One region of the Streptomyces sp. NPDC059832 genome, then DNA from elsewhere that is predicted to be linked to it. Evidence: riboswitches for the same ligand, from Rfam matches in the RefSeq annotation. Region 1 holds a riboswitch; the other holds the start of a gene.
What was found. Region 1 has a riboswitch for glycine ahead of gcvT (glycine cleavage system aminomethyltransferase GcvT). Riboswitches for the same ligand answer to the same signal wherever they lie in the genome.
Positions count from the first base shown of each region.

Region 1 (5,034 bases):
GACTGCGGGACCGCCGGCCGCGATCGGATCCGCTTCCGTGGTCGGCTCGTGCAGTGGTGCCGTCATCGTGGCAAGGACCCCTCTCAACCGGCGGTGGCCGGGCCGAACTGGCCGCTGTGGCGGCGCGATCAGTCAGTCGTACGCAGAGGCGGCAAGACGCCCTTGCTGCGGGAGTCTTCATTGCCGTCACTACAGGTAGCCATACCGACAGGCGAATGGATGCCTAACCGTGATGCGGGCCTGGGTGTTCCGTTATCCGGACGGAAGTGAACGCCCCCCGAACACAGGTCAGTTGAGGCGGAAGGGGGCGGGAGCGCAGATTCGCGACGCTTTCACCACCAGACATGCCCAGCCCGGAAATCTCGGACACCGGCGGCCGGTTGCGGCACGGGGCAGATGAACACGCGCCGACATCGGGGGAGTTGATGACTTATGGCCGCGTTACGGAATTCCGGCACGCACACCCGCAATCCGGACTCCGGGGGGCGAACAGCCCCGGAAGGGTCAGTACGCGCCCTGCGGCGGGTAGCCGTAGCCCGCGACGGGGGCCGCCGGGGCATGCGCCTCGCGGTCGTAGAACGGGCGGGCGTTGGCGCGCAGCCACATCGCGACCGGGTCGTACTCGTCGGACATCGCGACGGTGGAGACGGGCAGCCCGTCCGGGACGGCGGAGATCGACTGCTGCATCATCGCGCGCGCCGCGTCCACCGAGGGCGGGCTGGTGTCGTAGAGGTCGAGACCGATGGTGAGGTACGGGACCCCGAGCGCGGGCTGCACCCAGGCGCGGCGCAGCGAGCGGATGGCCGGGGTGTGGTGGGCGTTCTGCGTGAGCAGGGCGTAGAACTGCGGGATCTCGATGGCCGGCTCGGTGAGCCGGAGCGGACCCGCGGGCATCCGGTCGAGACCGGTGGCGATCCGGCGCAGGTCCAGCCAGGGGATGCCGACGCCGCCGCCCGGGGCGTGCGGGTTGAGCCAGATGCCCCAGCGGTCGGGGAAGAGGGCGCGGGCGATGTCCAGGCCGCCGACCAGCTCATGGGCGCGGTTCCAGCCGCTGGCGGAGAGCTCCTGGGCTGAGGTCACACAGGGGGCGTAGCCGAGGCCGTCGACCTCCATGTTCCCGTACTGGGCGTCGGGCGAGCCCGCCTGGCCGTGCCAGAGGAGCATCCAGATCCGGCCGTTCACGAGGGCCTGCAGCAGCGCCTCGTACGCGTCGTAGCGTCCGGGCGTCACTTGGCGCAGCATGTGCTCGACCTGCCCGGCCGCCGCGGTGCCTGACGCACTCACCTGGTCCCGCCCCTCTTCGATCCACTGTGTCGGCCGGCCGCTCCCGGGCACACGGGTGCGGCATGATGCCGAGGCACCAGCCATGAAACCAGCTTATGCGCCGGTCCTGACACCGACTTGACGCCATGGGTCGAAGCGGTGCTCCACGCCGGTGCCCGCCGCGGGCGCCGCGCCGGGGGCTACTGGCCCGCCCGCTGGTAGAACGGCTGGATCTTCTCCCGTATCCAGTCGCCGACCGGGTCCTGTGCCACATCGAGCAGGACGAGATTGACCACCCAGGGCACCTCGACCCGGCCCAGAGCGCGGCCGAGGGCGTCCATCGGGGCATTGCGCCCCGCGCCTTCCCAGGTGGAGAACTCGACGCCGATGAAGAGGACGGGGTCGCCGCCCTCGATGCTGGCCAGCGCCCGGCGGGCGGAGAGCACGACACCGCTCTCCTCGAACTCACCGGCCGCCGCGGCGAGGAAGTCGACGGGCTCCTCCCTCCAGTCCGGTTCGTACAGCCGGACCCTGCCGCCGCTGGCCGGCCCGTCCAGCGGGGTGCGTCCGGCCCGGCAGAGCTCGGCCACGGCGGGGGGCGGCAGCGGCATCCCGACCGCGCCGCCCGGGTTCACGGCCATGCCGAGCTGCGGCGGCAGCCCGCGGGCGAAGTCGCGGGCGGGCGCGACGGTGAAGGACATATGGGTACCGACGCAGGTGAGGAACTGCTGTTCGGAGCTGAACACGGGGACGTACGGAGCGCCCTCGATCTCCAACGTCGGCAGGTCCAGGTCCGCCGAGTCGGGTCCGCCGCCATTGGGCAGGGGCACCCAGACATGGCTGCGTCCGAGCACCTCGACGAGCCGTCCGCCCGCCTCCGGGATGCCCACCGAGGCCATCAGCACTTCTTCGAGCTCATTGGCCGGCCATCCGCCCTGCGGATGGGACTGGACCTGTGCCGGAACGTCCACTGCTTCCCCTTCTCGCCCAAGCTTTCCGGCAGAAGATTAACGCCCGCCCCGACAGCTGCCCCGGCCCCGGCTACCCGGCCCCGGGCCGCCCGTCCGCGAAGGTGATCCGGCCGAGCCTCCCCGCCGCCTCCCGGTCCAGCAGCACCGCCGAGGCGCAGCCGGGCGGCAGCAGGCCCGTCTCAATCGCCCTCAGCAGCCTGCCCACCGCCCTGCGGTGCCGGGCGAAGGCGTATCCCGATACGCCGCGTCCGCGCTCGCGCTGGCCCTCCCTGGCCGTCTGCGGCGTGACGTCGAGCAGGACGAGGTGCAGGACCCGGCCCCGGCGCCGCGCGCCACGGGCCAGCCAGCCGCGCACCCAGGCCTGTGTTCCGCAGTCGTGGACGACGACGGACTCCCCGGAACGCAGCACCCGCCACAGCCCCCAGTAGTGGGCGGCGCGGACGAGCGGGCGGTAGAGGGCGTAGGGAACTAAGCGGGGCACGGCCCGCGCCCAGCGGTCACGGGTGTCCTGGGAGTCGATGGCGTGCGCCGTCGTCACCGCCCGCCGGATGAGCGTCGACTTGCCGCTGCCGGGCAGCCCGGAGACCACCACCACGTCACCGGCCGCGAAGCGCAGGCCGCGCGGGCTGTGCCCGGACCGCTCCCGGAGATCCCGTACGACGGGCGCGTGCGCGCCCGACGCCTCACTCTCCGGGGCCCCCGGCTGTGCGGGCATCGCGCCGTGCGCGACCCCCGCGGTCGTCGCGTACCGCTGCAACGTCATCGCCCTCCCCCTGTCGGCTCACCCCACGTATGCCCCTGAAGTGTAAAGAAAAGGTAATGCGGCACAACCGTCCACGCCGCTGATTTCCGGTGGGGGACCGAGGCCCCACTCCGGCGCGATGCGTGCGATGATGACCCGGCCAACTGCATAAAGGCCGTTCGAATCCGCGCGGGAGAGTTCCGGTCACTGCATGTGCCGGGCGCCGAAGGAGCAAGTTCCTCCCTTGAATCTCTCAGGCCCCGTACCGCGCGGATGAGGCAGATCTGAAAAGCGGGCCGCTGCGCGGCTCCACCCAAGGTGCAAGCCGAACCCTTCCGGGGCTCTCGGCGAACCTCTCAGGTTCCGATGACAGATGGGGAGGGATCGTCCTCGTCGTCATGCCCTGGGAGCCATATCCATGAGCACCGCCCCCCGTCTCACCGCCCTCGATGCCCTGCATCGCTCGCTGGGCGCCACGATGACCGACTTCGCGGGCTGGGACATGCCGCTGCGCTACGCCAGTGAGCGCGACGAGCACAACGCCGTGCGCACGAAGGCCGGCCTCTTCGACCTCTCGCACATGGGCGAGATCACCGTCACCGGCCCCGGGGCCGTGGCGCTTCTGAACTTCGCGCTGGTCGGCAACATCGGCACCGTCTCCGTGGGCCGCGCGCGCTACACGATGATCTGCGCCGAGGACGGCGGCATCCTGGACGACCTGATCGTCTACCGGCTCGGCGAGACGGAGTACATGGTCGTCGCCAACGCGGGCAACGCCCAGATCGTGCTGGACGCGCTGACCGCGCGGGCCGAGGGCTTCGACGCCGAGGTCCGCGACGACCGCGACGCGTACGCGCTGCTCGCCGTCCAGGGTCCCGAGTCCCCCGCGATCCTCGCCGCCGTCACCGATGCCGACCTGGACGGCCTCAAGTACTACGCCGGGCTGCCCGGCACGGTCGCCGGGGTCCCCGCGCTGATCGCCCGTACCGGCTACACCGGCGAGGACGGCTTCGAGCTGTTCGTCGCCCCCGTCCACGCCGAGCAGCTGTGGAAGGCGCTGACCGAGGCGGGCGCCTCCCGCGGCCTGATCCCGTGCGGGCTCTCCTGCCGCGACACGCTGCGCCTGGAGGCGGGCATGCCGCTGTACGGACACGAGCTGACCACGGCACTGACCCCGTTCGACGCCGGTCTCGGCCGGGTCGTGAAGTTCGAGAAGGAGGGCGACTTCGTCGGCCGCAAGGCCCTTGAGGCCGCCGCCGAGCGTGCCGAGACCGCTCCGCCGCGCAAGCTGGTCGGGCTGGTCGCCGAGGGCCGCCGGGTGCCGCGCGCCGGCTTCTCCGTCGTCGCCGTGGGCGGGACCGGCGCCGAGGTCATCGGCGAGGTCACCTCGGGCGCCCCGTCGCCCACCCTGGGCAAGCCGATCGCCATGGCGTACGTGGACGCCGCGCACGCCACGCCCGGCACGGCAGGCGTCGGAGTGGACATCCGGGGCACCCACGAGCCGTACGAAGTCGTGGCGCTGCCGTTCTACAAGCGCCAGAAGTGACGTCGGCGCTCCCGAAGAAGTGACGCAGTCGCGTCTCACACCGTAAGACCACCGTTCATCAGCACTCCCCCGCGTACAGGAGAATTCAGGTCATGAGCAACCCCCAGCAGCTGCGTTACAGCAAGGAGCACGAGTGGCTGTCGGCCGTCGAGGACGGTGTGGCCACGATCGGTATCACCGAGTACGCGGCCAACGCGCTCGGCGACGTCGTCTACGCCCAGCTCCCCGAGGTCGGTGACACGGTGACCGCGGGCGAGACCTGTGGCGAGCTGGAGTCGACCAAGTCGGTGAGCGACCTGTACTCGCCGGTGACCGGCGAGGTCACCGCGGCGAACCAGGACGTCGTGGACGACCCGTCGCTGGTGAACTCCGCTCCCTTCGAGGGCGGCTGGCTGTTCAAGGTACGTATGGCGGAGGAGCCGAAGGACCTGCTCTCCGCCGACGAGTACACCGAGTTCTCCGGCAACTGAAGACCCAAAGGGACCACCTGATGTCGCTTCTCAACTCCTCCC
Region 1 is NZ_JBHWIY010000025.1:17,005-22,038, reverse strand. Features, by position in the region: gene ACFV8T_RS32505 (ABC transporter permease) at 1-66, opposite strand, end outside; gene ACFV8T_RS32500 (enhanced serine sensitivity protein SseB C-terminal domain-containing protein) at 505-1,284, opposite strand; gene ACFV8T_RS32495 (enhanced serine sensitivity protein SseB) at 1,464-2,234, opposite strand; gene ACFV8T_RS32490 (AAA family ATPase) at 2,305-2,997, opposite strand; glycine riboswitch at 3,157-3,254, shown strand; gene gcvT (glycine cleavage system aminomethyltransferase GcvT) at 3,395-4,522, shown strand; gene gcvH (glycine cleavage system protein GcvH) at 4,615-4,992, shown strand; gene glyA (serine hydroxymethyltransferase) at 5,013-5,034, shown strand, end outside.

Region 2 (5,034 bases), on a different contig from region 1:
TACGCCTCTGCCGAGCAGGCGGCGAAGCCGAGCCTGCGCGGCAAGCCGGTCGTGGTCGGCGGACTGGGACCACGCGGAGTCGTCGCCACCGCCTCGTACGAGGCGCGACGCTTCGGGGTGCACTCGGCCATGCCCATGGCGCAGGCGCGGCGGCTGGCGCCCAACGCGGCCTATCTGGTGCCCCGCTTCCAGTTGTACCGGACGGTGAGCGACCAGGTGATGGAGCTGCTCGCGCGGCTCTCCCCGTTGGTGGAGCCCCTCAGCCTGGACGAGGCCTTCGTCGACCTGGAGGCCGGCGGGACGGCCGACGACACGGATTCCGCGCTGGAGATCGGCGAGCAGCTGCGTACGGCCATCAAGGCGGTGACCGGGCTCACCGGCTCGGTGGGGCTCGCCGGTTCCAAGATGCTGGCCAAGATCGCTTCGGAGGAGGCGAAGCCGAACGGCCTGCTGCTCATAGAACCGGGCACGGAGCGGGCGCTGCTCGCACCCATGTCGGTGCGGATTCTCCCCGGTGTCGGGCCGGCGACGGCGGACCATCTGCGCCGTGCCGGGATGACCACGGTCGACGACCTGGTCGAGGCGGGCGAGGACGAGCTCGTACGTCTGCTGGGGAAGGCGCACGGCGGCTCGCTCCACCGGATGGCGTTCGGGTACGACGACCGGCCGGTGGTCGCGGAGCGGGACGCGAAATCGGTGTCGGTCGAGGACACCTTCGACGCCGACCTGCACGACCGGGTGCGGATCAGGACGGAGGTCGAGCGACTGGCCGGCCGCTGCGTCCAGCGGCTGCGGGGCGCGGGTCGGTCCGGGCGGACGGTGGTGCTGAAGGTGCGCAGGTACGACTTCTCGACGCTCACGCGGTCCGAGACGCTGCGGGGGCCCACGGACGACCCCACAGTGGTCCGTGAGGCCGCCGCGCGGCTCCTGGAGGCAGTGGACACCACCGGAGGCGTCCGGCTCCTCGGAGTGGGCGTGACGGGGCTTGCCGACTACACGCAGGAGGACCTCTTCGCCCAGGCCGCCGGTGAGCGGGCCGCGACCGAGGATCCGGCTGCGGAGACGACGCCGTCCGGGGGCGACGGGGCCGGGCCGCCGGACGATCGCCGGGCGGAGGCCGAGGAGACCGCCGAGCAGCGCGCCGCGCGGCGCTGGCCCGCCGGACACGACGTACGCCATGACGCATACGGCCATGGCTGGGTGCAGGGCAGCGGCGTCGGCCGGGTGACCGTGCGGTTCGAGGAGCCCGAGTCGGCGCCCGGCCGGGTGCGTACGTTCCGGATCGACGACCCGGAGCTCCGGCCGGCCGATCCGCTGCCGTTGGTGCGGGACCCGGTGGACTACTCGTCCTGGCCGGCCAGTCTGCCGAAGTCCCTGTCCGGGCCGGCCCCCTCGGGCGGGGAGTCCAGACCGTAGTGCCGGTAGAGCTGGAGCTCCTGTTCCGGTGAGAGATGGCGGCCGACGCCGAAGTCGGGCGCTTCCTTGATCAGCGCGCGGTCGAAGGGGATGCGGAGCGAATCCTCCACGAATTCGCTGGGTTCCAGCGGGACGAACGCGTCCCGGCTGAAGAGTCCGGTACGTACGGCCGCCCACTCGGGCACACCGGTAGCGTCGTCGAGGTACACCTCGTCCACGGTCCCGATCTTGGTGCCCTTGCGGTCGAACGCCTTGCGGCCGATCAGGCTGCGCGGATCGATGTCGGTCTGCACGGTCCCTCCCACTGGTCGCGGCTACTCCACAAGCACTACAAAAGGGCAGATCCGGGTGGTTGGCCACTCGAGAAATCAGCCATGAACCCCGCTGGTAGGCTGGTGATGGCTGCTGACCCCGTGCGGGAGAGTCCTCCGGAGCTGATCCGAAGGCGCCGAAGGAGCAAATCCTCCCCGGAATCTCTCAGGCCCCCGTACCGCACGGACGAGGTCACTCTGGAAAGCAGGGCGGGATTCGTGCGGCCGAATGCCGGTGCGATTCCTTTCCTCACCGACGGTGAAAACCGGTATGCCGCAAGGCGTGCCGGTGAAGCTCTCAGGTTGAGATGACAGAGGGGGAGGCCGTTCGGGCACCCGCGCCGTGGTGCCCCTCGCAGGTCGTGACAGACCAGGAGGCCTCCACCATGACCCCCCGTCGCACTCCGCTCTCCCAGCTGGAGCAGGGCATTCCGTTCGAGCAGCGCCACATCGGACCCGATGCCGAGGCGCAGTCGAAGATGCTCGCCCAGGTCGGTTACGGCTCGCTGGACGAGCTCACCGCGGCCGCCGTGCCCGACGTCATCAGGAGCACGGAGGCACTCGGGCTGCCGACCGCGCGTACCGAGGCCGAGGTCCTCGCCGAGCTGCGCGCCCTCGCGGACCGCAATCAGGTGCTGGCCCCGATGATCGGACTCGGCTACTACGGCACCTTCACCCCGCCGGTGATCCTGCGCAACGTCATGGAGAACCCCGCCTGGTACACGGCCTACACGCCGTACCAGCCGGAGATCTCGCAGGGCCGCCTGGAGGCACTCCTCAACTTCCAGACGATGGTCGCCGAGCTGACCGGGCTGCCCACCTCCGGCGCCTCCTTGCTCGACGAGGGCACCGCGGCCGCCGAGGCCATGGCCCTCTCCCGGCGCGTCGGCAAGGTCAAGGACGGCGTCTTCCTCGTCGACACCGACACCCTGCCGCAGACGATCGCGGTCATCGAGACCCGCGCCGAGCCGACCGGTGTCGAGGTCGTCGTCGCCGACCTGTCCGACGGCATCCCGGCGGAGATCGCCGAGCGCGGAGTCTTCGGTGTCCTGGTGCAGTACCCGGGCGCGTCCGGGGCGGTGCGGAACATCGAACCCGTCATCGAGCAGGCCCACGAGCTGGGTGCGATCGTCACGGTCGCCGCCGATCTGCTGGCCCTGACCCTGCTCACCTCGCCCGGTGACCTGGGCGCGGACATCGCGGTCGGTACCACGCAGCGCTTCGGTGTGCCGATGGGCTTCGGCGGACCGCACGCCGGCTTCATGGCCGTACGCGAGAAGTTCGCCCGCAGCCTTCCCGGCCGTCTCGTCGGAGTCTCCGTCGACGCGGACGGCAACAAGGCCTACCGGCTGGCCCTGCAGACCCGCGAGCAGCACATCCGCCGCGAGAAGGCCACCAGCAACATCTGTACCGCCCAGGTGCTGCTCGCCGTCATGGCCGGAATGTACGCCGTCTACCACGGCCCGGACGGGCTGCGGACGATCGCCCTGCGCACCCACCGCTACGCGACGATCCTGGCCGAGGGCCTGCGCGCCTCCGGTATCGATGTCGTGACCGGCGCCCACTTCGACACCCTCACCGTGCGCGTCCCGGGGAAGGCCGCCGACATCGTCGCGGATGCCCGCGAGCGCGGGGTCAACCTGCGGCTCGTCGACGCCGACCTGGTCTCCCTCGCCTGCGACGAGACCACCACGCGTACGCAGATCGCCGCCGTCTGGGCCGCCTTCGGTGCCGACGGGGACATCGAGGAGCTGGACGCCGGCGCCGCCGACGCGCTGCCCGGGGGTCTGCTGCGCACCGACGAGATCCTCACGCACCCGGTCTTCCACCAGTACCGTTCCGAGACCGCGATGCTGCGCTACCTGCGCAAGCTCGCCGACCGCGACTACGCGCTGGACCGCGGCATGATCCCGCTCGGCTCCTGCACCATGAAGCTGAACGCGACCACCGAGATGGAGTCGATCACCTGGCCCGAGTTCGGAGCGCTGCACCCCTTCGCCCCGGCCGAGCAGGCGCAGGGTTTCCTCACCCTCATCCGTGAGCTGGAGGAGCGCCTCGCCGAGGTCACCGGGTACGACGCGGTCTCCATCCAGCCGAACGCGGGCTCGCAGGGCGAGTTCGCGGGCCTGCTGGCCGTACGGGCGTACCACCGGGCCAACGGTGACGAGCAGCGCACCGTCTGCCTCATCCCGTCCTCCGCGCACGGCACCAACGCGGCCAGCGCCGTGATGGCCGGCATGAAGGTCGTCGTGGTCAAGACCGCCGACGACGGCGAGGTCGACATGGAGGACCTCCGCGCCAAGATCGAGAAGCACCGCGACGAGCTCGCCGTGCTCATGATCACGTACCCGTCGACGCACGGCGTGTTCGAGGAGCACGTCGCCGACATCTGCGCCGAGGTGCACGACGCCGGCGGCCAGGTGTACGTCGACGGCGCCAACCTCAACGCGCTGGTGGGCCTCGCCCGGCCGGGCCGGTTCGGTGGCGACGTCTCGCACCTGAACCTGCACAAGACCTTCTGCATCCCGCACGGCGGCGGCGGCCCCGGCGTCGGCCCGGTCGGGGTGCGGGCCCACCTCGCGCCGTACCTGCCGAACCACCCGCTGCAGCCCTCGGCGGGCCCCGAGACCGGCGTCGGGCCGATCTCGGCCGCTCCGTGGGGCTCGGCCGGCATTCTCCCCATCTCCTGGGCGTACGTTCGCCTGATGGGCGGGGAGGGCCTGAAGCGTGCGACGCAGGTCGCCGTGCTCGCGGCCAACTACATCGCCAAGCGTCTGGAACCGCACTACCCGATCCTGTACAACGGCCCGGCCGGTCTGGTCGCGCACGAGTGCATCGTGGACCTGCGGCCGATCTCCAAGGCCACCGGCGTCAGCGTCGACGACATCGCCAAGCGGCTGATCGACTACGGTTTCCACTCGCCGACCATGTCGTTCCCGGTCGCCGGAACGCTGATGATCGAGCCGACCGAGAGCGAGAACCTCGCGGAGCTCGACCGGTTCTGCGACACGATGATCGCCATTCGCGACGAGGTGGAGAAGGTGGCCTCCGGCGAGTGGAGCGCGGACGACAACCCGCTGCACAACGCCCCGCACACCGCGGCGATGCTGGGCGGGGAGTGGAAGCACGGATACAGCCGTGAGGTGGCGGTCTTCCCGGCCGGAGTCTCGGCCGCCGACAAGTACTGGCCGCCGGTGCGCCGGATCGACGGCGCCTTCGGCGACCGCAACCTCGTCTGCTCCTGCCCGCCGCTGGACGAGTACGACAACTGAGTCATGAGCGGCACCGTGTGACGCGGACATGCGTC
Region 2 is NZ_JBHWIY010000039.1:58,355-63,388, reverse strand. Features, by position in the region: gene ACFV8T_RS39110 (DNA polymerase IV) at 1-1,416, shown strand, start outside; gene ACFV8T_RS39105 (PRC-barrel domain-containing protein) at 1,341-1,709, opposite strand; glycine riboswitch at 1,823-1,919, shown strand; gene gcvP (aminomethyl-transferring glycine dehydrogenase) at 2,114-4,999, shown strand.
Region 2: linked by a shared signal. The riboswitch ahead of gcvP (aminomethyl-transferring glycine dehydrogenase) and the one ahead of gcvT (glycine cleavage system aminomethyltransferase GcvT) in region 1 are both predicted to bind glycine.